4 regions of the Streptomyces sp. NPDC059477 genome follow, and region 2 is predicted to be linked to each of the others. Evidence: riboswitches for the same ligand, from Rfam matches in the RefSeq annotation. Region 2 holds a riboswitch; each other region holds the start of a gene.
The links. Region 2 has a riboswitch for cyclic di-AMP ahead of ACFXAZ_RS00600 (transglycosylase SLT domain-containing protein). Riboswitches for the same ligand answer to the same signal wherever they lie in the genome.
Positions count from the first base shown of each region.

Region 1: it holds a riboswitch for cyclic di-AMP, as region 2 does, so the genes downstream of both, ACFXAZ_RS29255 (M23 family metallopeptidase) here and ACFXAZ_RS00600 (transglycosylase SLT domain-containing protein) in region 2, are expected to answer to the same signal.
Region 3: it holds a riboswitch for cyclic di-AMP, as region 2 does, so the genes downstream of both, ACFXAZ_RS30715 (peptidoglycan DD-metalloendopeptidase family protein) here and ACFXAZ_RS00600 (transglycosylase SLT domain-containing protein) in region 2, are expected to answer to the same signal.
Region 4: it holds a riboswitch for cyclic di-AMP, as region 2 does, so the genes downstream of both, ACFXAZ_RS08870 (transglycosylase family protein) here and ACFXAZ_RS00600 (transglycosylase SLT domain-containing protein) in region 2, are expected to answer to the same signal.

Region 1 covers NZ_JBHYUG010000075.1:18,749-25,892, reverse strand. Annotated here, with positions in the region: gene ACFXAZ_RS29270 (dihydrofolate reductase family protein) at 1-522, shown strand, start outside; tRNA gene ACFXAZ_RS29265 (tRNA-Met) at 592-665, shown strand; gene ACFXAZ_RS29260 (PP2C family protein-serine/threonine phosphatase) at 1,006-2,166, shown strand; cyclic di-AMP (ydaO/yuaA leader) riboswitch at 2,391-2,547, shown strand; gene ACFXAZ_RS29255 (M23 family metallopeptidase) at 2,560-3,609, shown strand; gene ACFXAZ_RS29250 (PrsW family intramembrane metalloprotease) at 3,625-5,070, opposite strand; gene trmB (tRNA (guanosine(46)-N7)-methyltransferase TrmB) at 5,120-6,034, opposite strand; gene lhgO (L-2-hydroxyglutarate oxidase) at 6,268-7,144, opposite strand, start outside.
Region 2 covers NZ_JBHYUG010000001.1:120,104-127,247, forward strand. Annotated here, with positions in the region: gene ACFXAZ_RS00590 (ATP-grasp domain-containing protein) at 1-15, shown strand, start outside; gene ACFXAZ_RS00595 (HAD family hydrolase) at 300-1,133, shown strand; gene ACFXAZ_RS00600 (transglycosylase SLT domain-containing protein) at 1,269-1,742, opposite strand; cyclic di-AMP (ydaO/yuaA leader) riboswitch at 1,748-1,920, opposite strand; partial or broken gene ACFXAZ_RS00605 (peptidase S15) at 2,190-2,597, opposite strand; partial or broken gene ACFXAZ_RS00610 (CocE/NonD family hydrolase) at 2,922-4,508, opposite strand; gene ACFXAZ_RS00615 (polyprenyl synthetase family protein) at 4,818-5,828, shown strand; gene ACFXAZ_RS00620 (outer membrane lipoprotein carrier protein LolA) at 6,128-7,144, shown strand, end outside.
Region 3 covers NZ_JBHYUG010000084.1:1,465-8,608, forward strand. Annotated here, with positions in the region: gene ACFXAZ_RS30710 (SGNH/GDSL hydrolase family protein) at 1-144, opposite strand, end outside; gene ACFXAZ_RS30715 (peptidoglycan DD-metalloendopeptidase family protein) at 384-1,394, opposite strand; cyclic di-AMP (ydaO/yuaA leader) riboswitch at 1,399-1,595, opposite strand; gene ACFXAZ_RS30720 (tyrosine-protein phosphatase) at 2,018-2,815, shown strand; gene ACFXAZ_RS30725 (DUF6126 family protein) at 2,888-3,022, opposite strand; gene ACFXAZ_RS30730 (helix-turn-helix domain-containing protein) at 3,019-3,651, opposite strand; gene ACFXAZ_RS30735 (aspartate aminotransferase family protein) at 3,823-5,232, opposite strand; partial or broken gene dxs (1-deoxy-D-xylulose-5-phosphate synthase) at 5,535-7,144, opposite strand, start outside.
Region 4 covers NZ_JBHYUG010000012.1:43,873-51,016, reverse strand. Annotated here, with positions in the region: gene eno (phosphopyruvate hydratase) at 1-866, opposite strand, end outside; gene ACFXAZ_RS08870 (transglycosylase family protein) at 1,481-2,224, opposite strand; cyclic di-AMP (ydaO/yuaA leader) riboswitch at 2,228-2,424, opposite strand; gene ACFXAZ_RS08865 (transglycosylase family protein) at 2,696-4,036, opposite strand; gene ACFXAZ_RS08860 (cytochrome P450) at 5,186-6,472, opposite strand; gene ACFXAZ_RS08855 (MazG family protein) at 6,514-7,144, opposite strand, start outside.

The DNA.
Region 1 (7,144 bases), on a different contig from region 2:
GAATCCCGGCGGATCGAGGACGTCGTCCTCATGCGCTACGAGCCCACCGCCCCCGGCCCGGCCGAGGTCCCGTTCGCCGCCGACCGGCACTGGCTCCGGCTGGCCTGCGCCCTGGCGGCGGACTGCCCGCCCTCGCGGACCGCGTTCAGCGTGGGCGCGGTCGTCGTCGCCGCGGACGGCACCGAACTGGCCCGGGGCCACTCCCGCGAGGGCGCCGACCCCGTCGTACACGCCGAGGAGGCGGCCCTCGCGAAGATCGACCCCGCCGAACCACGCCTGCCCGGCGCGACCGTCTACTCCAGCCTGGAACCCTGCGCACACCGCGCGTCCCGGCCCCGCCCCTGCGCCCGGCTGATCCTGGACGCGGGCGTCCGCCGCGTGGTGACCGCGTGGCGCGAGCCGGACACCTTCGTCACAGCCGCCGACGGCACCGGCCTGCTGACCACGTCCGGCGCCACGGTCGTCGTACTCCCGGAGTACGAGCACCAGGCCAAGTCCCCGAACACCCACCTGCTGGGCTGAGCAGGACCCCCGTCCGCATACCTGTGTGCAGCACGTCCATTCCATGGCGTATGCTGGTGAACACAACGACGCGGGGTGGAGCAGCTCGGTAGCTCGCTGGGCTCATAACCCAGAGGTCGCAGGTTCAAATCCTGTCCCCGCTACTCAAGGCTCAGGGCCGGAATCCGGATCACGGATTCCGGCCCTGAGTGTTTTCCCGACCAACGGGTCCCCCCCCGTCCCACCCATCCCTCCATCCCCTCCCGTCTCCCCCCGTCCCCCACTTGGACCCCCACCCACCCCCACCCCCCGGCCGGTCGTCGTGTCATCCGGTCGGCCGCCCCGGCTCGCCGGGCCGCCCCGCTGCGGCAACCCTGGACCAAGGAGGCCGGGCCGGGACCGGCGAGGATCTGCGGCGGGAGACGAGGCGGGAGACGCGTGGTGGGGCCGGGTGAGGCGCAGGGTGAGGGGCCGTACACCGGGCCACCGGGGAGCGCGGCGGGCATGCAAGGGCCGCAGTCGCCGCAGTCGCCGCAGGGGCGGCCGGAGCGGTCGGGGAGCGTCTCCTACGCACGCCCGTTCGTACGGCTGCTGCCGGTCCTGCTGATCGTCGGCGGCGCGCTGTACGAGTACGTGACCCCGAAACAGTTCACCGGCGTGCCGTTCTTCACGGCCGCGCCCCTGGTCGCCGCGCCGCTGTTCGGGCGGCGCTACACCGTGCTGACCGGGATCGCGGCGGTGCTGGTGCTGTTCGTGGTGCATTTCGGGGTGGACCAGCCGTTCGCGGCGGAGACGATCACCGAGGTCGTCACGGTGGCGACCGTCGCGGTGCTGGCCGTGCTGATCAACACGCTGGTGCGGCGCAGCAGCGCCCGGCTGGCCTCCGCCCGGGAGATCGCCGAGGCCGCGCAGCGCGCGGTGCTGCCGGAACCCGACGAGCGGATCGGCGGTTTCGAGATCGCCGCCCGCTACGAGGCCGCGCAGGCGGGCGCGTTCATCGGCGGCGATCTGTACGCGGTGCAGGACACCCCGCACGGCGTCCGGCTGGTGCTCGGGGACGTGCGCGGCAAGGGCATGGGCGCGGTGGCCGCCGTGGCCGTGCTGATCGGGGCGTTCCGCGAGGCCGCCGAGCAGGAGGCGACGCTGGAGGCGGTCGCCGCGCGGCTGGAGCGGGCGCTGGCCCGCGAGGGCACCCGGCGGGACGGGCTCGACGCCTTCGAGGGGTTCACCACCGCCGTGCTCGCCGAGATCCCGCACGGCCACGGGATCGTACGGATGGTCAACCGCGGCCACCCCGGGCCGCTGCTGCTGTACGCCGACGGCACGCTGTGCGCGCTGTCCGCCGACGAGCCCGCGCTGCCGCTGGGGATGGGGGATCTGGGCAGCTGGCCGGACCGGGCGCAGGAGGCGGAGTTCCCGGGCGGGGCCACGCTGCTGCTGTTCACCGACGGGCTGTCGGAGGCGCGGGACGGGCACGGGACGTTCTTCGAACCGGAGGAGCGGCTGGCGGGGCGGCTCTTCGGCGGGCCGGAGGAACTGGTGGCGGCCCTGGCCGAAGAGGTGCGTGGACATGCCGGGGGCTGGATGACGGACGACATGGCGCTGCTCGCGGTCCGGCGGCCGGGTCCGGCGTACGACCGGCCGGAGCTCGGTCACGGTGGGTAAGTGAGTGACTGCCCTCCGCATAACATCTGAGTCACCGTCAGAAATTGGCACTGCCCGAACGGCCCTGATGAGGCGGTCGACTCGCCCGATTTTCGCCGCTCATAGCCTGTACGTCCGGCGTAAGAGCGTTAAAGATCAAGTGGAAGCGCTTGGAAATCACCCCTGGGTTCTATTACTGTCCGATAACGCAGCGCGGTCGTCCCAGCCGTCACAAGAGTCGGCTCCGTGCTCAAGCGCCGAATTCCGCGAGGGAACCGGGGAACCACCAACTTGGGGTGAATCGGGCGTACGTCGCCATGGAGACATGGCTGATTGACGCGCGTAGGAGACCTTCCTCTCCGAACCCGTCAGCTAACCCGGTAGGCGATGAGGGAAGGAAAGGAGTACGCCTACGTGGCGTCCAACCGGCCTGCTCCAGGGGCCCCGTTCGTGCCCGCCCAGCGCACCGACGACACCGTCGTCTACGGCGGCCCCCGCACCGATGAGGGCCCGTGGGAGGAATGGAACCCCACCGCGGAGACCGTCCGCCCGGTCCGTGGCGGCCGGCATCGCGTCGCCAAGCAGCGCGGCGGACTCGCCCGCGGCGGACTGGCCCGCAGCTCCACGGTCCTCGGCGTCGGTGTCATAGCCGCCGTCGGCGCGGGCGGCATGGCCACCGCGCAGACCGGCAAGCCGCCGGTCGCCATCTCCCTGCCCGACCTCGCCACCTTCACGGACGACGGCGAGGACACCGCCGAGCCGGCCACCGCGATCGAGGCCACCCCGCTCAGCAGCCTCGGCGTCACCCCGGCCGACAGCGAGCAGGGCACCACCGACGCCGGTGAGGCGCTGCGCGCCCGGATCATGGCGCAGGCCGAGAGCCAGCAGGAGCAGCTCGACACCAAGGCCACCGAGGCGCTCCTGGCCGCCGCCGAGAAGGAGGCCGCCGAGGCCGCCGAGAAGGCGGAGCAGGAAGCCCGCGAGAAGGCCGCCGCCGAGAAGAAGAAGGCGGAGGAGGAAGCCGCGCGCAAGGCCGAGGAAGAGCGCCTCGCCGAGCTGGCAAGGCAGTTCGCGCTGCCGACCTCCTCGTACACCCTCACCTCGACCTACGGCCAGGCCGGCTCGCTGTGGTCCTCCGGCTACCACACCGGCCTCGACTTCGCCGCCCCCACCGGCACCCTCATCAAGGCCGTCCACTCCGGCACCATCACCCAGGCCGGCTGGGACGGTTCGTACGGCTACAAGACCGTGCTCACCCTCGATGACGGCACCGAGATCTGGTACGCGCACCAGTCCTCGATCAGCGTCAGCGTCGGCCAGCAGGTCACCACCGGCGATGTCATCGGACGGGTCGGCGCCACCGGCAATGTCACCGGGGCCCATCTGCACCTGGAGGTGCACACCGGGTCGGGTGGCGGCGTGGACCCGCTGGCCTGGCTGCGCGGCAAGGGCCTCAATCCCTGACGGCCCGCCTCGGCCTCAGGTGCGGTAAGGGTTGTGGTGGTACGCGGGGTGCGGTGTGACGGAAGCGCCGGGGCCCGGGTGACCGGTGCCGTGGCCGCCGTCGTGGCCGGTCCCGTAGCCGGTGCCGTAGCCGGTCCCGTATCCGCTGCCGTACCCGCCGCTCGGGTACGGCGGCCAGGGCGGGACCGGGGGCGGCGGGGCCGTGGCGTGGGCCGCGTGGGCCAGGGCCGGGGCCGCGAGGTCCCGGCGGCGCCACAGCTCGCCGAGCAGCTCCCGCTCGCGGGATACGAAGTCGGCGCGGGCCCGGCCCCGGCTGCCCCGCCGGCGCAGCACCGCGAGCGAGGTGGCGTACGCCTCGTACTCGGCCACCGCACGGGCCGCTTTTCTGCCGAGCCGGCGTCCGGCGTACTCGCGGGCGAGACGGCGGGCCCGCATCGAGCCGAGCGCGTAGGGCTCGGCGGGGGAGAACCAGCCGGTGGTGACATACGCGGGCAACTCCTCGCGCACCACCCGCAGCTCCCGCTGCCGGGTCCAGATCACCAGCCAGGTCAGCAGCGCGAACGCGGGGACCATGAAGGCGCCGTACACGGCGAAGAAGCCGTAGTCGCCGAAGGACGCGGAGCCGTTCCAGAACGCGTGCACGCCCATCGCGAGCAGCAGCCCGGACAGCGGCAGCAGCACCCGCCGCACCCGCTGGCGCTCCCCGGCCACCGCCGCGAGGCCGAAGCCGATGCCGGTGAGCACGGTGAACAGCGGATGCGCGAACGGCGACATGACGACGCGTACGAAGAAGGTGGCGACGGTGACCGAGGCGAGCCCGGCGTCGCCGCTGGACTGGTCGGTGCCGAAGGCGTTGCCGAGGTAGAGGATGTTCTCGGTGAAGGCGAAGCCGGTCGCGGTGATCCCGGCGATCACCACGCCGTCGACGATCCCGGTGAAGTCCCGTCTGCGGAACAGGAAGAGCAGCAGGATCGCGGCGCCCTTCGCGGACTCCTCGACCACCGGCGCTATCACCGTCGCCCCTAAGGTGTCCGCGCCGGCCGGGTCGGCGGTCGCGGTGGCTATCCACCGGGTCGCGAAGCTGTTGGCGACGATCGCTATCAGCGCCGCCGCGCAGGCCCCCCAGGCGAAGGCGAACACGACATTCCGCCAGGGGCCCGGCTCGACCCGGTCCAGCCAGCGGAACGCGCCGATCAGCAGCGGCACCGGCAGCACGGCCAGTCCCAGGCCCACCAGAAAGCCCTCGGTGCCGGTCTCCTGACGGACCAGCGCGAGGATGACCAGCCCCGACAGCGCGAGCAGGATGGCCAGCGAGCCGTGCCGCACCCGGCGCCAGGCGGTGGGGTGGGCCTGCGCGGCGCGCGTGTACCGGTAGCTCCAGCGCCGCCACCACCGCACCTGCCGGGGCGGGTCGGCGGGCGGACCGCAGGGATGGGTCGGGTACGGGGAATCGCTGGCCACGGCATCGACCCTAACGAGAGGGCGCACCGCCCGCGACGGTGCCCGGTGCTCAGCCGGCGTGGGGCCGCCGGGTCGCCGAACGGTCCAGGTGGTGCTGGTGGAAGGGGTTTTGCGCAGGGTTCTGGGCGGGGGTTCGGGCAGGGGTGTTGGCGGGGGCGTGGGCCGGGTTCCGGGCGGGGTTGTGGGCGGGGTTCTGGGCATGTTCCCCGTGCGGTACGCGGCGGAACATCACGTCGTTCACCACATGGCCCTTGTCCAGCCCCTGCCCCTCGAAGCGGGTGAGCGGGCGGAAACCGGGGCGGGGCGCGAAACCGCCGTCGGCCCGGGTGTTCACGAAGTCGGGGTGTGCCGTGAGGACTTCCAGCATCTGCTCGGCGTACGGCTCCCAGTCGGTGGCGCAGTGCAGCAGCGCGCCGGGCCGCAGCCGGGTCGCGGCGAGGTCGAGGAACTCGGGCTGGATCAGCCGCCGCTTGTGGTGCCGCTTCTTGGGCCAGGGGTCGGGGAAGTAGACGCGCAGCCCGTCGAGGGAGTCGGGGGCGAGCATCTCGCGCAGCAGGATGATGGCGTCGCCGTTGCCGACCCGGACGTTGGTGAGTCCGTCCTGGTCGGCGAGGTTGAGCAGATTGCCCTGGCCGGGGGTGTGGACGTCCACGGCGAGGATGTTGGTGTCCGGGTCGGCGGCGGCCATCCGCGCGGTCGCCTCGCCCATCCCGAACCCGATCTCCAGCACGACGGGCCGGGCGTTGCCGAACATCTCCGCCAGGTCGAGGACGCGCTGTCCGTCGATGTCCAGCCCCCACCCGGGCCACAGCCGCTGGAGCGCGTCCGCCTGCCCGGCGGTCACCCGGCTGCGCCGGGGCTGGAAGCTGCGGATCCGCCGCTCGAAGTGCGACCCGGCGGGATCGGCCTGGGGCCCGTCCGGGAACCGGGGCTCCCCTTTGGCCCGGGTGTGCCGGACGGGCACGCCGGGGTGGTGCGGCGGGTCCGGGTCCGGGTGCGGGTCCGGCGCGGGCCGCGCCTCTTGCCGGGCCTGCGGGTCCCGGGTGGGCCGGGAGGTTTCTGGGGAGAGGGGCGAGTCAGACACAGTGGGTCGATTTTACGTCGGGGGGCGGGCCGGGTCTCCACCCCTGCGCCGACCCGCCCGGCGCCCTCGCAGGCCGCTGGAGGCCCGCCCACCACCACTGGCCGCCCCGCGCCTCACAGGTCCCCCGGCGTCGAGAGCGCCGACAGGGCGCGCCGGGCCACCTCCCGCCCGATCGGCAGCGAGGCGGTGGCGGCCGGGGAGGGGGCGTTGAGGACATGGACGGCCCGGGGCGCCTCCTTGATCAGGAAGTCGTCGACGAGGGACCCGTCCCGCAGCACGGCCTGCGCGCGCACCCCGGCCGGCGCGGGCACCAGATCGTCCTCCCGTACGACGGGCAGCAGCCGGCGCACGGCTGCCGTGAACGCCCCCTTCGACAGCGAGCGCCGCAGCTCACCGCCGCCGTACCGCCAGTGCTGCCGGGCCAGCTGCCATGACCCGGGCCAGCTCACGGTCGTGGCGATCTCGCGGGGCCGTACGACACCCCACCGGTACCCCTCGCGGGCGAGGGCGGGGACGGCGTTGGGGCCGATGTGGACGCCGCCGTCGATCCCCCGGGTGAGATGGACGCCGAGGAACGGGAACGCCGGGTCGGGCACCGGATACACCAGTCCGCGCACCAGACCGGGCCGCGCCAGCTCGTAGTACTCGCCCCGGAACGGCACGATCCGCATCTCCGGGTCGTCGCCGGTCAGCCGGGCGATCTCGTCGCAGTACAGCCCCGCGCAGTTCACCAGCACCCGGCCGCGCACGATGTCCCCGGCGCGGGTACGCACGGCCACGCCCCGCTCCGGGCGCCGGTCGACGCGGACGACCTCCTGGCCGTACCGGATCTCCGCGCCGGACGCCTCGCCCAGGCGGCGGGCGACGCCCACGAAGTCGCAGATGCCGGTGGTGCCGACGTGTATGGCGGCGAGGCCGCGCACCTCGGGCTCGTACTCGGCGATCTGGGCGGCGCCCAGCTCGCGCACCGGGATGCCGTTCTCCCGGCCG
Region 2 (7,144 bases):
CACGGCAACGGCTGAACACGGTGCGGACGTCGGCCGCGACACGTCCCCACGTCCCACTGCGCACCCCGCCCTCCTCCCGTACCCCCCGCACCACCCCCCGGCGGCAGCCCATGGCCGCCTCGGGCTACCCCACCTCTGAGTGAAAAGCGGACCCGTTTTCAGCACTCGGGAACAGGGCTCCGAGAGTGAAAGCCCGCATGGTACAGGGGAGTTGACGGGGACGGGCGGGACGTGAGGGAACCCGTCCGGCGTCCGGTTCCGGCCGGGTCGGGGCCGCGCGATGTCCGTATTCTCTGATCATGGCCGCACCCACTGCATATGCCGCACGCACCGCGCGCACCACGTACGCCCTCGTCGCCACCGACCTCGACGGAACACTTCTGCGCGGCGACGACACCTTCTCCGACCGCTCGCTGGCCGCGCTCGCGCGGATCACCGAGGCCGGTGCCCGGCATCTCGTGGTCACCGGCCGGCCGGCCCCGCGGGTGCGCCCGCTCCTGGAGCAACTGGGCAGCACGGGCCTGGCGGTGTGCGGCCAGGGCGCGCAGCTCTACGACGCCGGCGCGGACCGGCTGCTGTGGTCGGTCACCCTGGACCGGGAACTGGCGGAGACCGCCATCGGCAAGATCGAGGCCGAGGTCGGCGAGGTGTACGCGGCGGTCGACCAGGACGGTGTCGAGGGCCTCACGCTGATCGAGCCGGGCTATCTGATGCCGCATCCGACGCTGCCCGCGGTGCGGGTCCGGCGCCGCGACGAACTGTGGACCGAGCCGATCAGCAAGGTGCTGCTGCGCCATCCGGAGCTGTCCGACGACGAGTTGGCGTCGGTGGCCCGCGCGGTGGTCGGTTCGCTCGCGACGGTCACCATGTCGGGGCCGGGCACGGTCGAGCTCCAGCCGTGCGGGGTGACCAAGGCGACCGGCCTGGCGCTCGCGGCCCGGCGGCTGGGGGCGCGGGCCGAGGACACCATCGCGTTCGGGGACATGCCCAACGACATCCCGATGTTCGACTGGGCCGGGTACGGGGTGGCGATGGCCAACGCCCATCCCGAACTCAAGGCGGTCGCCGACGAGGTCACCACATCGAACGAGGACGACGGCATCGCCGTCGTCCTCGAACGACTTTTTCCCTGACGGGAATTCACCTCGGAGAAACGGTCGAGACGGCCCGGTGGAAGATCTGGTTGATTTCCCTTTGCGAGCCCCAACCCGCAAAGGGAACCGCCGGAAAGGCCGTACGGCCGGTGAGGCCGCTCAGGCGCGGAGCGCTCAGTAGGCGCCGAAGACGTTGTCGATCGACCCGTACCGGTCCGCCGCGTAGTTGCACGCGGCGACGATGTTGGCGATCGGGTCGTACGGGTCGTTCAGCGTGCCCGAGACGTGGTACGCGGCGAAGGTCGGGTCGATCACCTGGAGCAGGCCCTTGGACGGGGTGCCGGCGGCGGCGTTGGAGTCCCAGTTGTTGACGGCGGCCGGGTTGCCGGAGGACTCGCGCATCACATTGCGGTAGATGCCGTTGTAGCTGCCCGGGATGCCGTTCTGGGCCATGATGTCGAGCGACTGCCGGATCCAGCCGTCGAGGCTGTTCGGGTACGCGGAGGTGGCCGCCGAGATGACGGTCGGCGAGGCGGCGGAGGCGCTGGTGGCGCCGATGAGCGGGAGGGCGAGCACGGCGGCGCCGGTGCCGGCGACGGCGAGCTTGCGGGCGAGGCGGCGAACACGCGTGGAGCGGTGTACGGACATGGGGAACTGTTCCTCTCCTACGCCTGCGAGGTGAGCTGTCGGGTTCGGGCGGGGAGGTGCCCGGCCGGCCCTTGCGGGCACGGCTTCACCCCGAGCCGTTCCGGTGCGTCGTACGACGTCCGGCCCGGCGACTTACCTGGGTCCCCCGCTCCTGCCGTGGATCTAGTGGGTTGGTGCGGGCGGTGGCAGGACTAGGCGTCCGCCCGACTGGCCGGGAACGTATGCGAGAGCGGATGTCGGAAACAAGTGGCGGAATCACAAAATGCCGCTTCTGATCTTCGCACCCTTATCTGACCCACATGATCCTTTGCGACCGAAAAGGGTCAACTCGGTGAACGGGAAAGGTGGATCGGGGGATGGCCGGGGAAACGCCGCGCGTGGGCGGGAGTGAGTCAAGTCACGTCCGAGCGCAAGAGTGGTAAATCGGGCATTGAGCCCAAGTGCCTACTAACCAGCGGTCCGTGGAATCCGTCGCTCCCAGGTGCGGTGGAAGACCACCTCGTCGCCTTGGGTGCAAATCACCTCATTAGAGGTCAAAAACTCCGTATCCGTGCAGCCGATCTCCGACCGCGCCCGGACCGTCGTGTCCCAGGCCGACTCCGGCCGGTGCAGCCGGATCGTCCGGTCCGAGCGGGTGCGCGCGGACAACGCGTCGCCGTCGCGGATCGTGTACGACTCCAGCGCCTCCTCGGTGGCCTCCAGCCCGTCGGGATGCACCTGGGTGCCGCCGGGCCGGGGATCGACCTCCAGCCGCCACTCGCCCCGGGCGACGTCCCGCACCACCAGCCGCGCGGGCCGCGGCTCGTCCAGGGTGAGGGGGGAGACGACACCGAGCGGCTCGGCCTGCTCGGGCTCGGCCCAGGGCCGCCGACCCAGCCGGTCGGCTTGGTCCGCCTGGCTCTCCCAGGCCGCCTGGCTCTCTCGGGCCTCCTGGCCCGCTCGGCCTTCCCGGGCAGCCCGGCCTTCCCGGGCCTCCTGGCCTTCCCGGGCCTCCTGCTCCGCCTGACTCTCCTGGACCCTCCGGACCCCCCAGTCCCCCCAGTCCAAGCCGTCCTCACGGTCCCCCTGGCCCGAGCGGTCCTCCCTCTCCCCCCGGTCCGCCCCATCCCCCCGGTCCGCCCAGTCCGCCTGGTCCCCCCGCTCCCCCCGGGCCGCCCCGGCGTCGGGCTCTTCCCGCCGTACCGGCAGCTCCAGCGCGCTGCCCGCCGGGTCCAGGGTGAAACCTGCCTCGGAGCCGGGCTGCGGCCAGACCCAGGGCCAGTACGCGGAGGAGACCGCGAGCCGTACCCGGTGCCCCGGCGCGAAGACGTGGCCCGTGCCGCCCAGCTCGAAGGTCACCTCCTCGGTCGCGCCCGGCGGCCACGGCACCGACCGGTCCGGGCCCCTCCGCGCGGACAGGTTCAGCACGCCCCGGGTCACCAGGGCCGAGGCGCCGTCCGGGGCGACGTCGCACAGCCGGGCGATCACCTGCCCGCGCGGCACCTCGCAGCGCAGCCGCAGCCTGACCCGCGGGCGCCCCAGCACCGAGGTCCGCTCACCGACCGGGAACTCGAAGCAGACCGACCGCCCGTCCTCCGCGCGCTGGTCCGGCGGCAGATCGGCGTCGCCCCCGCGCGGCAGGAAGGCGCCCGCGTCGACCCCGGTGTGCATCGGGGACCGTACCGGCACGGGGGCGCCCTGGAGGGCGTACGTGACGTGGGTGACGTACGGGGAGGGCCAGGCGGGCTCGGCGGTCCAGCGGCCGGGCAGGGTGGCGTACGCGGGCGCCGGCGGATGGCTCTCGGTGAGGTACGCGCGCAGGAGGGGATCGGCGAGCACGCGCGTGTCCCGGCCCTTGAGCCAGTGGTCCCACCAGCGCAGGGTCTCCTGGAGGAAGCCGATCGCCGGACCGGGCGGGCGGCCCCGGTCGGGGTACTCGTGCGGCCAGGGGCCGAGCAGCCCGCGCACCCGGTCGGCCGGGAGGTGCTCGACCAGCCGGAGCACGGTGTCGTGGTACGGGTCCTACCAGCCGCCGACCGCGAGCACGGCCGCCTCGATCGCGCCGTACCTCTCCCGGACGTCACCGGCCCGCCAGTGACCGTCGCGGACCTGATGTTCCAGCCACGCGTGCAGGACCGGTTCGAGCGCCTCCAGACGGCACAGCCACAGCTCCCGCCAGGCGTCCCCGGTGTGACGCGGGTCCGGCGGGCGGGCGGCGAGGGCGAGGGTTCTGGCCGCCCAGGCGGGCATGTCCGCCGCCAGGACGGAACCTCCCGTGTACTGCCCGTCGTTGTCGTATCGATCGTCCGTGGCACACACACTGACGACCGCCTTGAGCGGTCCGGGCGCGAGGGCCGCGGTCCGCAGCGAGAGGGAGCCGCCCCAGGAGATGCCGAACATCCCGACCTTGCCGTCGCACCAGGGCCGCGTGGCGAGCCAGTCCACGACCTCGGCGGCGTCCGCCGCGTCCACCGAGACCATCGTGTCCGCCGTTTCCCCCGTGCCCGTCCCGGGGCCCCCGCCCGAGGGGACGCCCCCGCTGTTGCCGTGCCCGCGCGCGTCGACCCGGACGGAGGCGTAGCCGTGGCCCGCGTACCAGGGATGGCGCTGCGCGTCGCGCGCGGCGGTCCCGTCGGTCAGCCGGAAGGGCAGGTGTTCCAGGAGCGCAGGTACGGGTTCGCCGGTCAGCGGGCGCCACACGCGCGCGTACAGCAGGGTCCCGTCACGCAGCGGGACCCGGAGGTCCTCATGGCTCGTCTCATAGGGGAAGGACGTACGGATGTGCATCAGGGTGACCCCAGGTGGGCGGCGGCGCGGCGGGCGGCCGGGATCCGTGGGCGGCTGAAAGTGGTGCGGTCGGCCCTGGGCACCGAGGCCAGATCCGCGACATTTATCCCTACTTCTATGCAAGTCGCTAAATATCAGCTCTTATCAGGTGATCAAAAACATACCTGGCGTGATCCGATAGCGCCCGCGCTGTGCGGTGGGCGGCATCCGTGATCGAAACATGACCGGATACGCTGACGTGAGTGAGGGCAGCGACGTATCGACATACCGGGTAATCGCCAGTAGACACCAGCAGACAGGAGATCCCTCGTGACCGTCGTCGGGCCGTTCGGGCTGAGCGTGCGGGACCAGGTTCTGGAAGCAGATGTCCAGGCCGGATTGGCGGCTGTCGAGGAAGGGCTGCTAGAGGCCACCAAGAGCGAGGTGCCGTTCATCACCGAGGCCGCCCAGCATCTGGTGCGGGCCGGCGGCAAAAGATTCCGGCCACTTCTGGTGATGCTCGCCGCCCAGTTCGGCGATCGCTACGCGCCCGGGGTCGTCCCCTCCGCCGTCGTCGTCGAGCTGACCCATCTGGCGACCCTCTATCACGACGATGTCATGGACGAGGCGGCCGTCCGGCGCGGGGTGCCCAGCGCCAACACCCGCTGGGGCAACTCGGTCGCCGTCCTCACGGGTGACTTCCTGTTCGCCCGCGCCTCGCACATACTGGCCGACCTCGGGCCAGAGGCCGTACGGGTACAGGCGGAGGCGTTCGAACGGCTGGTCACCGGCCAGATCCTGGAGACCGCCGGACCGGCCGACGGCCGCGACCCGGTCGACCACTACCTCGATGTGCTCGGCGGCAAGACCGGATCGCTGGTCGCGGTCTCCTGCCGGTTCGGCGCGATGATGTCGGGCGCCGACGAGTCCGTGATCGACGTCCTCACCCAGTACGGCGAGCGGCTCGGTGTCGCCTTCCAGCTCGCCGACGACGTCCTGGACATCGCCTCCGACAGCCAGGATTCGGGCAAGACGCCGGGCACCGATCTGCGCGAGGGCATCGCCACCCTGCCGGTACTGCGGCTGCGTGAGCGCGCCGCACGGCTCGGGCTGGCCGAGGACCTCGCCCTGTGCGCGCTGCTGGACTCCGATCTCACCGACGACAGCCGCCACGCCGAGGCCCTGACCGGACTGCGCGGGCATCCGGCGCTGGAGCAGGCCCGGCGGGACACCGTGCGCTACGCCGAGGAGGCGCGGTCCGCGCTCGCCCCGCTGCGGGAGTGCGACGCCCGGCGGGCGCTGGAGGAACTGTGCGACGCGGTGGTGCACCGGGCGGGCTAGGTGCCGTCCGTTCGTAGGGGGCTCGGCCTCGAACTCCCCCATGGTCGGCCTCGAACTCCCCCACGGGGGGTGCCCCTACCCCTACGGGTGGGGGTAGCCGTAGGGGGTCCCTGTCATACCGAGGCAGTACGCGCAGTTGGCTCTGGGGGCTGACGATTTTGTGCCGTTGATTTGGTCTGATGGTGAGCACGGAAGGACACCACTCCTCACCGATTCGGGTGAGAATGGCGGCTCGGGGTGGGACCCGTGCACCGACGCGACATGACGGAAGCCGCCGCCGACACGGAGGTAAGGCACACATGGCACCGTACGAATCCGACGACAGCACGACCGCCGCGGGCATCGACACCCCGCGTGCGAGCCGGCGCAAGAAGGCCGCGCGGTATGTCGTCCCGGTCGCGGTGACGGGGGTGGCGGCGGTAACCATCGGACTGGTTCCCGCGATCGCCGACTCCGGCAGCCCCGACCTCCCGGAGATCAGCGCGCAGCAGCTCATCCAGCGGATCGCCGAGTCGGACACCGAGCGACTGTCCGGCACGGTGAAGATCACCACGGACCTCGGCCTGCCGAACCTGGGCGGTCTGGAGAGCGGGTTGCTGTCCGGCGCCGCCACCCCGGGCGACGACGGCAGCGGTTCCGCGGCCGACCCGCAGACCAGGCTCACCGAGCTGGCCACCGGCACGCACACCCTGCGGGTCGCGGTGGACGGCCCCGACAAGCAGAAGCTGTCCCTGCTGGAGGACGCGGCGGAGTACAGCCTCATCCACAACGGCAAGGACGTCTGGGGCTACGACAGCCAGTCCAACGAGGTGTACCACTCGACGTCCGCCGAGGGCGCCGAGGCGGAGCAGGATGTCCCGGCCACCCCGAAGGACTTGGCCGAGCGCGCCCTGGCGGCGGTCGACGAGACCACGTCGGTCACCGTCGACGGCACCGCGCAGGTCGCCGGCCGCGATGCCTACAAGCTGGTCGTCAAGCCGAAGCAGTCCGGCTCGACGGTCGGTCAGATCAGCATCGCGGTGGACTCCGAGACGTACACCCCGCTGAAGTTCACGCTCACCCCGGCCGGCGGCGGCGCCGCCGTGGTCGACGCCGGGTTCACACAGGTCAGCTTTGACCCGCCGGCCGCCTCCACCTTCGACTTCACCCCGCCCGAGGGCGCGAAGGTCACCGAGGAATCCGACCTCCCGGCGGCCGAGCCCCAGCAGCCCAAGTCCGAGGAGGATCTCGCCAAGGGCCTCGACGGGCTGAATGTGCTGGGCGAGGGGTGGAACGCGATCGCGGTGCTCGACACCGGCGGCCAGGGCATCCCGTCC
Region 3 (7,144 bases), on a different contig from region 2:
CGTGTAGTTGAAGTCGCCTTCCGGACACCGGTCCGCGAGCAGCACCGCGAACCGGTCCGCCCAGCCGACGAGCGCCCCGTCGGGGCCGGGGTCGCCCACACCTTCGGTGAAGCTGTCCCCCAGCGCCACGTACGACCCGATCACCGATCTGCTGTCATTCTCCGAATCGTCTGCCACATCGAGCCATGATTCCTCCTCGAATGTGACCTACGCGACCGTAATACGGGGTTGACGGGCGGTGAGATAGGCCACGGCCCAAACCTTGGTCAAGCGCGGAATACCTGGATATCCGACGGACCATCAGAAGTGACAGAAGTGATACGCGCCGAAGGCCGGACCCGGGGATCGGGGGTCCGGCCTTCGGAGTGGAGCGCGGCGGTGCCTCAGCCGACGGAGAGGCCCTTGGAGCGCAGATAGGCGACGGGGTCCACGTCCGAGCCGTAGTCGGGCCCGGTCCGGATCTCGAAGTGCAGGTGCGGGCCGGTGACATTGCCGGTCGCGCCGGAGAGACCGATCTGCTGTCCGGCGGTCACGGACTGGCCCGCCGAGACGGACAGCGAGGACAGATGGGCGTACTCGGCGTAGTAGCCGTCGGCGAGCTTGATGACGACCTCGTTGCCGTACGCGCCGCCCCAGCCGGCCGAGACGACCGTACCGGCGCCGACGGCCTTGAGCGAGGTGCCGGTGGAGACCGTGAAGTCGACACCGGTGTGGTAGCCGCTGGACCACATGCTGCCGGTCTGGTGGTACGGCGTGCCGACGCCGCCGCCCGTGACCGGGAGGCTGTAGGCGCCGGTGCTCGTACCGGTGCTGGTGCTGGTGCTCTCCCCGGAGGCCGCCGACTGCGACTCGGACGACGAGGACGGTGACGACGACTCGTCCCGCTGTGTCGGGGCGTCCGACGCCTGGGACTCGATGGAGCCCGAGGACTGGGTGCTCGGCGCCTCGGAGGCGGTGGTGTCCGAGGACGCGTCGCCGCTGGACGCCTGGGCGCCGAGGGTGAGCTTCAGGCCGGGGTGGATGAGCGACGGATCGCCGCCCACGGCCTCGCGGTTGTCCTCGTAGATCCGCTGCCAGCCACCGCTGATGTCCTGCTCGTCGGCGATCTTCGCGAGATAGTCGCCCACCTTCACGGAGTAGGTCCGCACGCTCGTCCGCGGTGCGGTGGGCTGCTGGTCGGTGACCTGCGCAACGGTCTGCTGGGGCGCCGAGGCGGGAGCGGCGGCGGTGACGGAGCCGGCGGGCTTGTGCGGGACCGACTCCCCGGTGGCCGCGTGGGCGCCGGTGGCTCCCATGAGCGGCAGGGCGAGTGCGGCGCCGCCGGTTCCGGCGACGGCGATGGAGCGGGTGAGACGCAAGGTCCTGGGACGGCGGTGCTTACCCTTCGCGGGCATGACGAATTCCTCTCCGGCGCCTGCGAGGTGAGCTGTCGGGTGCGGGCTGGAGATGCCCGGTCGCGGGAATTGCGCGACTAAACCCCTAGCCGTTCCGGAGACCGGAACAGGCGGTGAAGTCCTGTGGGTCCCCCGCTCCTGCCGAACACGGGTGGGTTAGTGCGGGTTCCGGACGGCGGCAGGATTCGGCGTTCCGTCCGGATTCGGTGGCGAACGTAAGCGACCAAGACGCAAAGGGACAAGCAAGAGGTTCCACCCGAAGGTCCTCTTCTTGATCCGTAGCGGGAATTCCCGGTCACCCTCTGTCGCAATGGCCCTGTCGAATCGCTCGAAGAGCCTTGGAAAACACCTTGATTACGTGAGCATGACGGGCGACACACGGTCACGGATATGACGCTGCTCACGTGCCCCTGCTCCACCTTTCTTTATTCCGCAGCGAGTTGTGGCGAGTGGTCATCAAGGCCACTTAGACTTTCAATTCGGACAGGGGTCCCAGATGCGACACAGAAGGCATCTCGGCCAACTTTGTCGCCATTTCGGCCGTTTCGTCATGTCGTATCGTCGAAGGGCAGCTGCCGCCCGGCGACGGAGCCGGGCGGGCCAGCCGACTGGGAGGAGCCCCCGTGACGCAACAGGTCCCCTCGACCGAGCCCGAACTGGCCGGAGTCCGCAACTTCCGCGATGTCGGCGGACTGCCGACCGTGGACGGCCGCCGGGTGCGCCACGGAGTGCTGTACCGCAGCGGCCATCTCGCGCACGCGACCCCCGAGGACGCCGCGTTCCTGGCCACCCTCGGGCTGCACACGATCTTCGACTTCCGCAACGCCGCGGACCAGCGCCTCGAAGGCCAGGACGTCGAGCTGCCCGGTGTGCGCAATCTGAACCTGCCGCTGAGCGACCCCGCCGACGGCGCCGAGTTCTGGACGATGATCCGGGACGGCGATGTGGCCCTGCTGCGGGAGATCCTCTCCGGGGGCCGGGCCGAGAGCCGGATGGTCGACTCGTACCGCGTGATCATCAAGGAGCGCACCGCCGAGCACTCCCGGGTGCTGCACGCCCTCGCCGAGGACAGCGTCCCGGCCCTGATGCACTGCGCGGCCGGCAAGGACCGCGCGGGTCTGTCCATCGCGGTGACTCTGCTGGCGGTCGGCGTGGAGCGCGAGGCGATCCTCGCGGACTATCTGGAGTCCAACGCCACCCACCGCCGGTACAAGGTGCGCCGCAGCGGCACCTCCCCCTCCGCCTACGCCCCGGAGGTCATGGAGCTGATCAGCCCGCTCTTCGACGCGCGCGCCGAGTATCTGACCGCGGCGATCGACACCATCGACGAGACCTGGGGCGGCGTCGACGCCTATCTGGAGCGGGCCCTGCGGATCACCCCGGAGCGGCGCGACCGGCTGCGGGAACGGCTGCTCGACTGAGCGCCCGCTCCGCCTGGTCCCGCCCGCCTGGTCCCGCCCGCCCGGTCCCGCCCCGACCGGCCGCCGGGCCGGCTACTTCCCGCCGACCTCGAACAGCAGATACAGGAACGTGGCGAAGACGTGCCCGGCCACGACGTAGATGAACAGCCTCAGCCAGACACCGAGGTGCCGCTTCTCCTTGGGCTTGATCGCCTTGGGCTCACTCATGGCGTTTTTTCTCCCGTGATCGGGCCGAGGCACAGCGCGGCCGTGGGGCTCTGCAAGAGGGTGTGGACGAACAGCAGCTCGACCCCGTCCGGGTCCTGAGCGGCGATCCGGTGCGGGGTCAGCGAGTCGAAGTGCGCGCTGTCCCCGGCACCGAGCTGATGGGCGGAGTCCCCGAGGCGCAGCCGCAGCCGGCCCGTGAGGACATACAGCCACTCCTCGCCGGGATGCACGCGCACGATGTCGCCCTGGGAGCCGTAGGGCACCTGGACGCGCAGCGCCTGCATGCCCCGGCCGGGCGCGCCGGCCTGCCAGTACGTCCAGCCGCCCGCCTCGGTCGGATCCTTGTGGGCGGCGCGCAGGACGGCGTCCCGGTCGGGGACGGTCTCGCCGAGCAGCTCGGAGACCGTCGTACCGTAGACACGGGCGAGGGAGAGCAGCATGGGGAGCGAGGGCTGGCGCCCGCCGGTCTCCAGCCGGGAGAGGTGGGCGGGCGACAGTCCGGCGGCGCGGGCCGCGGCCTCCAGGGTGAGCGAGGCCCGGCGGCGCAGGGCGCGCAGCTGCGGGGCGACGGCCGGCAGCGGCTCGGCCGCCTCCGGCTCGACGTCGTGAGGGTGGCTCATGCCCTCCATTGAGCCGGATTCTTACCTCTAAGGCAAATTCCTTGCCTCAGAGACAAGAGTCTTCCCGGTGGCCGGTGCTCACCCTCACCTGTCGGCGGCCACCGCCGGCTTCACCAGCTCACCTGTCGGCCACCGCCGGCTTCACCAGCTCACCTGTCGGCCACCGCCGGCTTCACCAGCTCACCTGTTGGCCACCGCCTGCTTCACCAGCGTCCTGCCGAAGTCCCAGATCAGCCCGCCACCGCTGTGCGCGTCGTCCATGATCTCCGTGAAGGCGTCCACGAACCGGTCGACCTCCTTCTCCCCCACGATCAGCGGCGGGATCAGTTTGATCACCTCCAGATGGTCGCCGGAGACCTGGGTGAGGATCCGGTGCCGCTGGAGCAGCGGCACGACCACCATCTGCGCGAACAGGCCCTTGCGGGCCGCCTGGAGCATGGTCCAGCGGCTGCGCAGCCCCAGCGACCTGGGCCGGCCGAACTCGATGCCGACCATCAGGCCCCGCCCGCGCACATCGGCGAGCAGCTCGTACTTGTCGACCAGCGCCGCCAGCCGGGACCTCAGCAGGTCGCCGGTCGCGCGCGCGTTGGCCACGATCCGCTCGTTCTCCATGACCGACAGGACCGCGAGGCCCGCCGCCATGGCCTGGGCGTTGCCGCCGAAGCTCGCCGAGTGGACCAGCACCCGGTCGATGGACGAATAGACCTTCTTGAAGATCCAGTCCTTGCCGAGCGTCGCCCCGACCGGCACATAACCGCCGGACAGCGCCTTCGCCACGCAGACAAGATCCGGCTCCACGCCCTCCTCGTGCTGATAGGCGTAGAAGTCGCCGGTGCGGCCCAGGCCGGTCTGCACCTCGTCCGCGATCAGCAGCGCCTTGTGCCGGTGCAGCAGCTCCTGGGCGGCCCGCAGATAGCCGGGCGGCGTCTCGTGCACCCCCTTGCCCTGGATGGGCTCCACGATCAGGGCGGCCACGTCGCCCTTCCTCAGCTCGCGCGCGAGGGCGTCGAGATCGCCGAGCGGGACGGCCGTGTCGGGCAGCAGCGGGGCGAAGCCGTCCCGGAAGCCGTCCTCGCCGTTGACGGACAGCGAGCCCGTGGTCAGCCCGTGGAAGGCGTGCGCGCAGTACAGGACCCTGGGCCTGCCCGTGGCCCGGCGGGCGAACTTCAGCGCGGTCTCCACCGCCTCCGTGCCGCTGTTGCCGAAGAACACCCGGTCCAGGTGCGGGCTGTGCGCCAGCAGCCGCTCGGCCAGCAGACCGGGCAGCGGCGGGCAGTCGAAGCGGGTCAGGTCGGCGAGCTGGGCGTCCAGGACGTCGTGCAGCGCCCGGCGGACCACGGGGTGATGCCGGCCCAGGCCCATCACCCCGAACCCGGCGAGCATGTCCAGGTAGTCCGCGCCGTCCGCGTCCCAGAAATAGGCGCCCTCGGCCCGCTCGTAGACCTTGTCGAAGCCGATGGTGTGCAGCATGCGCGGGAGCTGGTGGTTCAGATACCGGGTGTGCAGCTCGTAGCGCTCGGCGCCACGCTCGGCCAGCAGGGCGGCGAGATCGAATCCACCGCCCCCGGCCGCTCCTTCCGCGGTGGTCATCGCGGGGTCTCCTCGGACGGCGGCTTCTCCACGCTCTTCACATTCTTCGTGGTCTTCACGGGCTTGGCGGTTTTGGCCGTCTTGGCCGTCTTGGCCGTCTTGGCCGTCTTGGCCGTCTCGGCGGTTCTGGCGGTTCTGGCGTTCTTGACGTTCTTGACGGCGGTCGTCGTCGTGGGGGTGGTGCGGGGGGTGCCGTTCGCGGTACGGGGGGTGCGCCTCGGCGTCGTACGGCTCGTGCCGTTGGCGGCACGGCTCGGGCCCGGGCCCTTCACCGGGTCCTCGGCCGCGCTCGTCACCGGGTCCTCGGCGGCCCCCTTCGCCGCCAGGCTCGCCCCGATCCGCCCCGCGATGTCCACCGGCGTCAGCCCGATGTCCGCGAGGACCTCGCCGCGCTTGGCGTGGGCGAGGAACTGCTCGGGGATGCCGAAGCGCCGTACCGGCACATCCACCTCGGCGTCGCCCAGCGCGAGCGCCACCGCCGAGCCGACGCCGGCCGCGCGGCTGTTGTCCTCGACCACCGCGACCAGCCGGTGCCCGGCGGCGAGAGCGGGCAGCGCGGGATCGACGGGCTTGACCCAGCGCGGGTCCACGACCGTGCAGCCGATGCCGCGGGCCGCGAGCAGTTCGGCGGCCTTGAGGCACACCGGGGCCATCACCCCGACCGCCACCAGCAGCACCTGCGCCGTGCCGGGCCCGTCGGGCCGGTGCAGCACGTCGATCCCCCCGATCCGGTCGACCGCCGGGATCGACGCACCGACGGACTCCTTCGGGAAGCGGACCAGTGTCGGCGCGTCGTCCACGGCGACCGCCTCCCGCAGTTGCGCGCGCAGCTGATCCGCGTCGCGTGGCGCGGCGATCCGCAGGCCGGGCACGACCTGGAGCACGGACAGGTCCCACATGCCGTTGTGGGAGGCGCCGTCGGTACCGGTGATCCCGGCCCGGTCCAGGACGAAGGTCACCCCGCAGCGGTGCAGGGCGACATCCATGAGGAGCTGGTCGAAGGCGCGGTTGAGGAAGGTCGCGTACAGGGCGACCACCGGGTGCAGTCCGCCGGTCGCGAGGCCCGCCGCCGAGACCGCCGCGTGCTGCTCGGCGATGCCGACGTCCCACACCCGGTCCGGGAACCGTTCGGCGAAGGCGCCGAGGCCGACCGGGTGCAGCATGGCCGCCGTGATCGCCACGACGTCCTCGCGCTCCTCGCCGATCGCCACGATCTCCTCGCCGAAGACCGAGGTCCAGGAGGGCGCGGGCGAGGGGGTCAGGGGCTCGCAGGTGAGCGGGTCCATCACCCCGACGGTGTGGAAGTGGTCCTCCTCGTGCGCGAGGGCCGGTTCGTAGCCGCGGCCCTTCTCGGTGAGGCAGTGCACCAGGACCGGGCCGTGGAAACGTTTCGCTCGGCGCAGCGCGGACTCGACGGCGCCCAGGTCGTGGCCGTCGATCGGGCCGACGTACTTCAGCCCCAGGTCCTCGAACATGCCCTGCGGGGCGAAGGCATCCTTGAAGCCCTTCTTGGCGCCGTGCAGGGCCTCGTAGACGGGGGCGCCGACCACGGGCGTGCGCTGGAGGACCTCTTTGCCCCAGGCCAGCACCTGCTCGTAGCTGTCGGTGGTGCGCAGGGTGGCGAGATGGTTGGCGAGGCCGCCGATGGTGGGGGCGTAGGAGCGCTCGTTGTCGTTGACGACGATGATCAGCGGGCGGTTCTTGGCCGCCGCGATGTTGTTGAGCGCCTCCCAGGCCATGCCGCCGGTCAGCGCCCCGTCGCCGATGACCGCGACGACATGGCCCTTCTCGCCCTGCACCTCGCGGGCCTTGGCGAGGCCGTCGGCCCAGCCGAGCGCCGTGGAGGCGTGGCTGTTCTCGACGATGTCGTGCTCGGACTCCTCGCGCGAGGGGTAGCCGGACAGGCCGCCCT
Region 4 (7,144 bases), on a different contig from region 2:
TACAGCGGGTCCTCGATGGAGACGAGCGGGTACGCGGAGACCAGCTCCTCGTAGTACTCGGTCATCTCGGCGGCCGAGCGGGACTTGCCCTCGAACTCGTACTTGCCGTCCTTGTAGAACTCGGACGCGGCGACGTCGAGCGCGAGCGCGATCTGCTCGCCGGGGATGTAGCCGGCCTGCTTGATGGCTTCGAGGATGAGGTCGAGCGCGGCGCGGTTGGACTCCAGGTTCGGGGCGAAGCCGCCCTCGTCGCCGAGGCCGGTGGACAGGCCCTTGGTCTTCAGCACCTTCTTGAGGGTGTGGTAGACCTCGGCGCCCCAGCGCAGGGCCTCGGAGAAGGACTCCGCGCCGATCGGGGCGATCATGAACTCCTGGATGTCCACGTTGGAGTCGGCGTGCGAGCCGCCGTTCAGGATGTTCATCATCGGCACCGGCAGCAGGTGCGCGTTCGGACCGCCCAGGTAGCGGAACAGGGGCAGGTCGGACGCCTCGGAGGCGGCGTGCGCGACGGCCAGGGAGACGCCGAGGATGGCGTTGGCGCCGAGCGAGCCCTTGTTGTCGGTGGCGTCCAGGTCGAACATCGCCTGGTCGATCAGGCGCTGCTCGGTGGCGTCGTAGCCGACCAGCTCCGGGCCGATCTGCTCGATGACGGCGAGGACCGCCTTCTCGACGCCCTTGCCCTGGTAGCGGTTGGGGTCACCGTCGCGCAGCTCGATGGCTTCGAAGGCGCCGGTGGAGGCGCCGGACGGTACGGCGGCACGACCCGTGCTGCCGTCGTCGAGGCCGACCTCGACCTCGACGGTGGGGTTGCCTCGGGAGTCCAGGATTTCCCGGGCTACGACGACGTCGATGGACGGCACGAGCATCTCCTTCGTGGATGTGACGCGGTGGGCGGGACCGCCGTGCGGCGAGGCCGCGGGCGGCTCCGCGAGACGAGCCTAGCCGTCCCGGGGGGATCGGCCAGCCGGTCTCCCACCCCTCGGACGGAACCGATCGTAAAATGTTTCCGAACGAAACAAAGAGGCGGGGCGTGGGGGTGGTCGGGAGGGGGGGTGAGGGGGCGGCTGGGAGGAGGGGGTGGGGTGGCCGGGAGTGGGGGCGCGGGCGCGGCTGGAGTGGGGGCGTCGGGGCGTGCCCCCTGCGCGGGGTCGGGGAGCGGGGTCGGGGAGCGGGGCGGGTCGGGGAGCGAAGCCAGGGGGCAGGGCCGCGGGCCCTGTGCGGAGAGCGGGACCGCCCCCGTGCGGGGCGCCGGGGTCGCGGCACGGGAAAGCCCCGCCTCGGCGCGTACGGGGGAATCACGCGCCGGGGCGGGGCGCCCGTGGGGACGGGGGGACCCGCACGGGGCCTCAATGGGGGGTTCCTCCGGGAGGAGACCCCTCAGGGTGAGGACGTATCTCCAGGGTGGAAGGCCCGCCTGTGGAGAGGCTGAGCATCAGCCATGAACCAGCCATGGCCCGAAGTCACCGCAGCGGGCCGTGGCTCACTTCAGGTGCAGTTGCTGGCCCGGGTAGATCAGGTCGGCGTTGTCGACGATGTCGCCGTTCAGCTCGAACAGCTCCTGCCAGCCGCCCGCGACCTCGTGCTCGGCGGCGATGGCGCTGAGGGTGTCGCCGGTGACGACCTCGTACTCGCCGTCACCCTTCTCCACCTGGTCACCGGCCGGCGTGGTGACGGTCTCCTGCGTCGCGGCCGGGCGCTCCTGCGAGCGGGTGGTGCTGGGCTGCTCGGCGGTGCGGTCGCCGCTGCCGCTGCTCTCGCTGCTGCTGTTGTCGTTGCTGCCGGTGCTGCCGGTGCTCGGCTGCTCGGCGGGGGCCGGGGCGGGGTCGGTGGCGGCCGAGCCGCCGTCGTACGAGGAGTTGGACAGGCCCACGCCGCAGGTCGGCCAGGCACCCTTGCCCTGGCCCGCGAGGACCTTCTCGGCGATCTCGATCTGCTGCGACTTGGTGGCCTGGTCGGCGGTGGCCGCGTACTGCGTGCCGCCGTACCCGGCCCAGGTCGAGGCGGAGAACTGGAGGCCGCCGTAGTAGCCGTTTTCGGTGTTGATGGACCAGTTGCCGCCGGACTCGCACTGGGCGACGGCGTCCCACTCGGACGCGGTGGCGGCGGAGGCGTTGCTCGCCACCACCAGCGGGGCGGCGACGGCCGCGCCGGCGACACCGGCGAGCGCGATGACACGGGTGGCCTTGGACGGACGGCGGTGCTTGCCCTTGCCGGAGAACAGCATGAGAGATCCCCTCACCGACGCCTACGAGGTGAGCTGTCGGGTTCGGGCCGGTTGAGTTGCCCGGCCATGTCCCGTACGGGGCTTTCATCCCGTACGTCATGGCTTCACCCCAAGCCGGTCCCGTCCCGTCGAGTCGCCTCAACTTCCGGTGCCGGCACTTACCTTGGGTCCCCCGCTCCTGCCTACGGCGCTTGACGCGACGACTGTTCCCGGCGGCCGTCGGCAGGATTCGGCGTGACGGCCAGCGGAGCCCGCTGCTGCGAGCGGTCCTGACCGTAGTCACGCGATTCCCGGAATTTCAAAGACGATCAGGGCTTCTGAGACTCATCCCACACTTTCGCCAAACCTGGACATTCAGCGCGAAGTATGACGTGAACTCCCGTCACTTCCAGCTCACTTCTTGCCCACTTCTGACCCAACCCGTGGCCAATTCTGATCGCTTCATGCCCCGCCCTCGACTCGGCCCTCGACCTACTCGGCGCCGATGTCGAGCGTCTGACCGGGGACGATGTGGTTCGGGTCGCCGTCGAGCACCGTTTCGTTCTGCTGGAAGATCTGGCGCCATCCGCCGTCGACCTCAAGGGAGTCGGCGATGGAAGTGAGGGTGTCGCCGGGACGCACGGTGTAGGAGCGGCCGAGCGCGTCCTGCGCGTCGCCGCCGCCGCGCGCGGCGTGACGTCCGGAGGAAGAGGAAGTTCCGGAGGTATCGGGGGTACCGGATGAATCCGGGGAATCCGAGGAATCCGAGGAATCCGGGGCATTCAGGGGGGCGGGGGTGTTCAGAGGGGCGGGCGCGTCCGGGGAGGCCGAGGAGGCTGACGGGTCACCCGCGCGCCCCGTCGGCGCCTTCACATCACTCTCGTCGGCGCTGCCGCCGCGATGCCGGCCGCTGCCGGGGAGGGGATCGACCTCGGGCAGGGCGCCGGTGTCCACGAGATGCGAAGAGCCGAGGCTCTGCTGGAAGTTGTCCGATTCGGCGCCGGTGGGCCCGGAGGAGGACTCATTGGGCGGTTCGACGGGAGAGATCGAGGGAAGCGAACCGCCGGAGGCGTCGTCCGCGCCGCCGGGCGCGCCCGGCGTGCCCTGGCCGCCCGACGGGGCGGACGAGGCGTCGGAGGGGTCAGCGGGGCCGGCGGAGCCGGAGGGGCTGTCTGTGGCGCCGCCAGTGGGGCTGTCGGCTTGACTGTCGGCTTGGCTGTCGGTGGGGCTCCCGGTGGGCGAGGAGCCCGGCTCGATGGAACTCCCGGGGGCGGCGGGGTCGTCGGCACTCCCGAACGAATCCGACCCAGCGGACGAATCACCCGAACCATCGGACGACTTGGACGAGTCGGTCAATCCACCCGTACCGCCGGAAGAGCCGTCGGAACCACTCCCGCTCTCCGAGGCGTCCGGCGTCGGGTCGCCCGCCACGCCCGTGTCGACCCCGGCCGGCGCCGAATCCTGCGCGAGACCTTGCAGGGGCCCGCAGACGGGCCATACGCCGACCCCCTGGTCGGCGAGGATCCGCTCGGCCACCGCGATCTGCTGCGAGCGGCTCGCCCGGTCCGGACTCGACGCGTAGTCCAGCCCGCCGTACGCCTCCCATTCGTCCTGGGTCAGCTGAAGGCCGCCGTAGTGGCCGCCGCCGTCGTCCGCGCTCCACGCGCCGCCGCTCTCGCACTCGGCGACCTTGTCCCACGTGGTACCGCTGGCAGCGCTCGCGCCACCGGCCGTGAGGAGGGGGATGGCGATGACCGACCCGGTCACTCCGGCCGCGACGAGAAGAGCCGGAGCCTGACGGGGGCGACGGTGACGACCGTTCCCGGAGAGCATGCGGGGACCTTTCGCGAGACAGCGGTGACCCGCGCGGCGCGTGATGCTCGGCGTCGCGCTGATGGGTGAACGTAGCGGCACCGGTTGACTTGTCACAAGTTAATGCCGTGCAGATCACATGAAGATCACAAAGATGAACGGCCGTCACCATTTGAGTGACCGTCTACGGCTGGGCGGGGGCTGTGGGGTGACTGTCTGTTGGGGGGTGGGGTGGAGAGGGGATGGTGGGGCGAAGGGAAGGGGAGGAGGGGGAATCGGGTGGTTGAGGTGACTCGGGGTAGTTGGGGGCGGTTGGGGTGCTTAGGCGGATTGGGTGGGTTGGTGAGTTGGGAGTGGGGTGGGGGCGAGGGGTGACCCGGGAGCCGATGGCTGGCGGGGGACGGCGGGATCGTCTAGAGCGGTTTGATGAGGCGGAGCCGTCGGATGGGCTGAGTTGGCCGCGTGGGCTGGGGTCGCTGGAGCAGCTGGGGTGAGCGGGGCGGGCGGCCGGGTCGCTGGAGCGGTGGGGGCGGGTCCAGGTGGCCGGGGTAGCCGCTCCCCCGGAGCGGTCGGGCGGGTCTACGTGACCGGCGTCGCTCCAGGGCCCGGCAGTCGGGGCCGTCCAGGTGGCCGGGGGCGCCCCAGGAACCCCGGAACGGTCAGGGCGCGCCCACGTGACCGGCGTGGCCAGACCCCGGCCGGTCGGGGTGCCCCGCCGAAGCCGCCCGGGTGACCTGGGTGACTGGGGCGGCCGACACCCGCTCGACCCACCGAATCCGCCAGCCCACCGGGCCTACCGGGCCTACCGGACTGGCTGGTCCCACCGGACTCACCGGACCTGCCGGACTCGCCGGACCTACCAGGTTCACTGGACCCGCGGGACCTGCCGGACCTGCCGGACTCAGCGGACCCGCCAGGCTGGCCGGGTGGCCGGGCTGGCCGGTCCCATCGGGCTAGCTGATCCCACCGGACTCACCAGACCTGCCGGAGTCACCAGTCTCACCGATCCCACCGGACCCGCAAGACTCACCGGACCCGCCAGACTGGCCGGGCTCGCCGGGCTCGCCGGGCTCGCCGGGCTGCCAGGTGGCCGAGCGGGCCGGTCCCACCGAGTTGGCCAGTCCCTCCGGTCCCACCGGGCCGGCCGGACCCAGCGCACTGGCCGGACCATCAACCCCGTGGCGTGAACTCCACCGGCAGGGTCCGCAGGCCGCGCATGATGAGTCCGCCCCGCCAGCGCAGTTCGGCCGGGTCGGCCGCGAGGCGGAGGTCCGGGAGGCGGGTGAACAGGGTGGCCAGTGCCGTCTGTCCCTCCAGCCGGGCGAGCGGGGCGCCGAGGCAGTAGTGGATGCCGTGCCCGTAGCCCAGGTGCTGGTTGTCCCGGCGGCCGAGGTCGAGGGTGTCCGGTTCGGCGAACCGCTCCGGGTCCCGGTCCGCCGCCGCGAGCACCACCAGCACCGGATCACCCGGCGCGATGTCCTGCCCGCCGATGGTCAACGGCTCGGTGGCGAACCGCCAGGTGGCCATCTCGACCGGCCCGTCGTACCGCAACAGTTCCTCGACCCCGGTTTCGAGCAGCCCGGTGTCCCCTGTCTCCAGTCTCTCCAGGGCGTGCTGGAACCGGACGCGCTGATCGTCATGGGTCAGCAGGGCATAGGTGCCGTTGCCGATCAGATTGACCGTGGTCTCGAAGCCGGCGAACAGCAGGATGAACGCCATCGCCGCCGCCTCGTTCTCCGTCAGGTGCTCCCCGTGGTCGGAGGCGCGGATCAGGCCGGAGATGAGGTCCTCACCGGGTGTCGCGGTGTCGGGGAGGGCCTCGCGCTTGCGGTGGATGAGGTCGGCGAGATAGCCCCGCATCTTCTTCACCGACCGCGCGACCCCGCCGCGCGGGCCGCCGCCGTGCCGGATCATCATGCCCGCCCAGTCCCGGAAGTCGTCCTGGTCCTCGCGCGGGACGCCGAGCAGATCGCAGATGGCGTGGATGGGCAGCGGGAAGGCGAAGTCATGGATCAGATCTGCGGCTCCTTTCTCCGCGAAACGGTCGATCAGGTCGTCGGTCAGCTCCTGCACCCTCGGCGCGAACTCGGCCACCCGGCGCGGGGTGAACGCCTTCGCCACCAGCCGCCGCAGCCGGGTGTGGTCGGGCGGGTCGATATTGAGCAGATGGGTCATCAACTCGGCCTTGCGCTCACCGGGGATACCGGTCTTCCCCTTGGCGTGGGCCGGCTCGTCGTGATGCGCCGGGTTCTTCGACAGCCGTGGATCGGCCAGCGCCTGGCGGGCGTCGGCGTACCGCGTGACCAGCCAGGCCGACACACCGCTGGGCAACTCGGTGCGGTGCACGGGCGCGTGCTCTCTCAGCCACGCGTAGGCGGGGTAGGGGTCGGTGGCGAAGGCCCACGTGAACAGGTCGGGGGCGGAGGCGGGGGCGCCGGGGGCCGGGGCGCGGCCCATGGGGCAGCCCTGGGGTGAGGTCGGTCGGTCGTGCTGGTCGGTCACTGTTCGACCGTATCCCGGCCCTCCTTGTCTCTGATCGCGTCCCGGTAGGCCCGCGCCGCCGCCCGCAGGGCCGCCTCCGGGTCGACGCCGTCGGCCTCGGCGCGGGCGGCCAGTGCCAGCAGCTCGTAGCCGATGCCCTCGCCCTGGGGCAGCGGGACGTCCAGACCGGCCGTGCGGGCACGGGAGACCAGCTTGGCCGCGAGGGCGAGACCGGGCTGGTGGAGCGGGACGCCCTCCGTCACCGACGTACGCCGCTTCTCCTGCGCCTTGGTGCGCAGCCAGTGTTCCTTGACCTCCTCGGGGGTCGTCGCCGTCGCGTCGCCGAAGACATGCGGGTGGCGGTGGATGAGCTTGGCGACGATGCCGGCGGCCACGTCGTCGATGGAGAAGGGGGCGCCGCCCGAGACCTCCGGATCGTCTCCATCGGTCTCCCCGTCGTCCGTCACGGTCTCCCCGGCATCCCCGGCACCTTCGGCGGTCTCCCCGTCGTCCGTGGCGGTCTCCCCTCTTATGTGCTCCGGTGCCGCCCCCTCCTCCGCGATCCGGGCGTGGAAGACCACTTGGAGGAGGACATCGCCCAGTTCTTCGCGCAGTTCGTCCCGGTCGCCGTCCTCGATGGCCTCCACC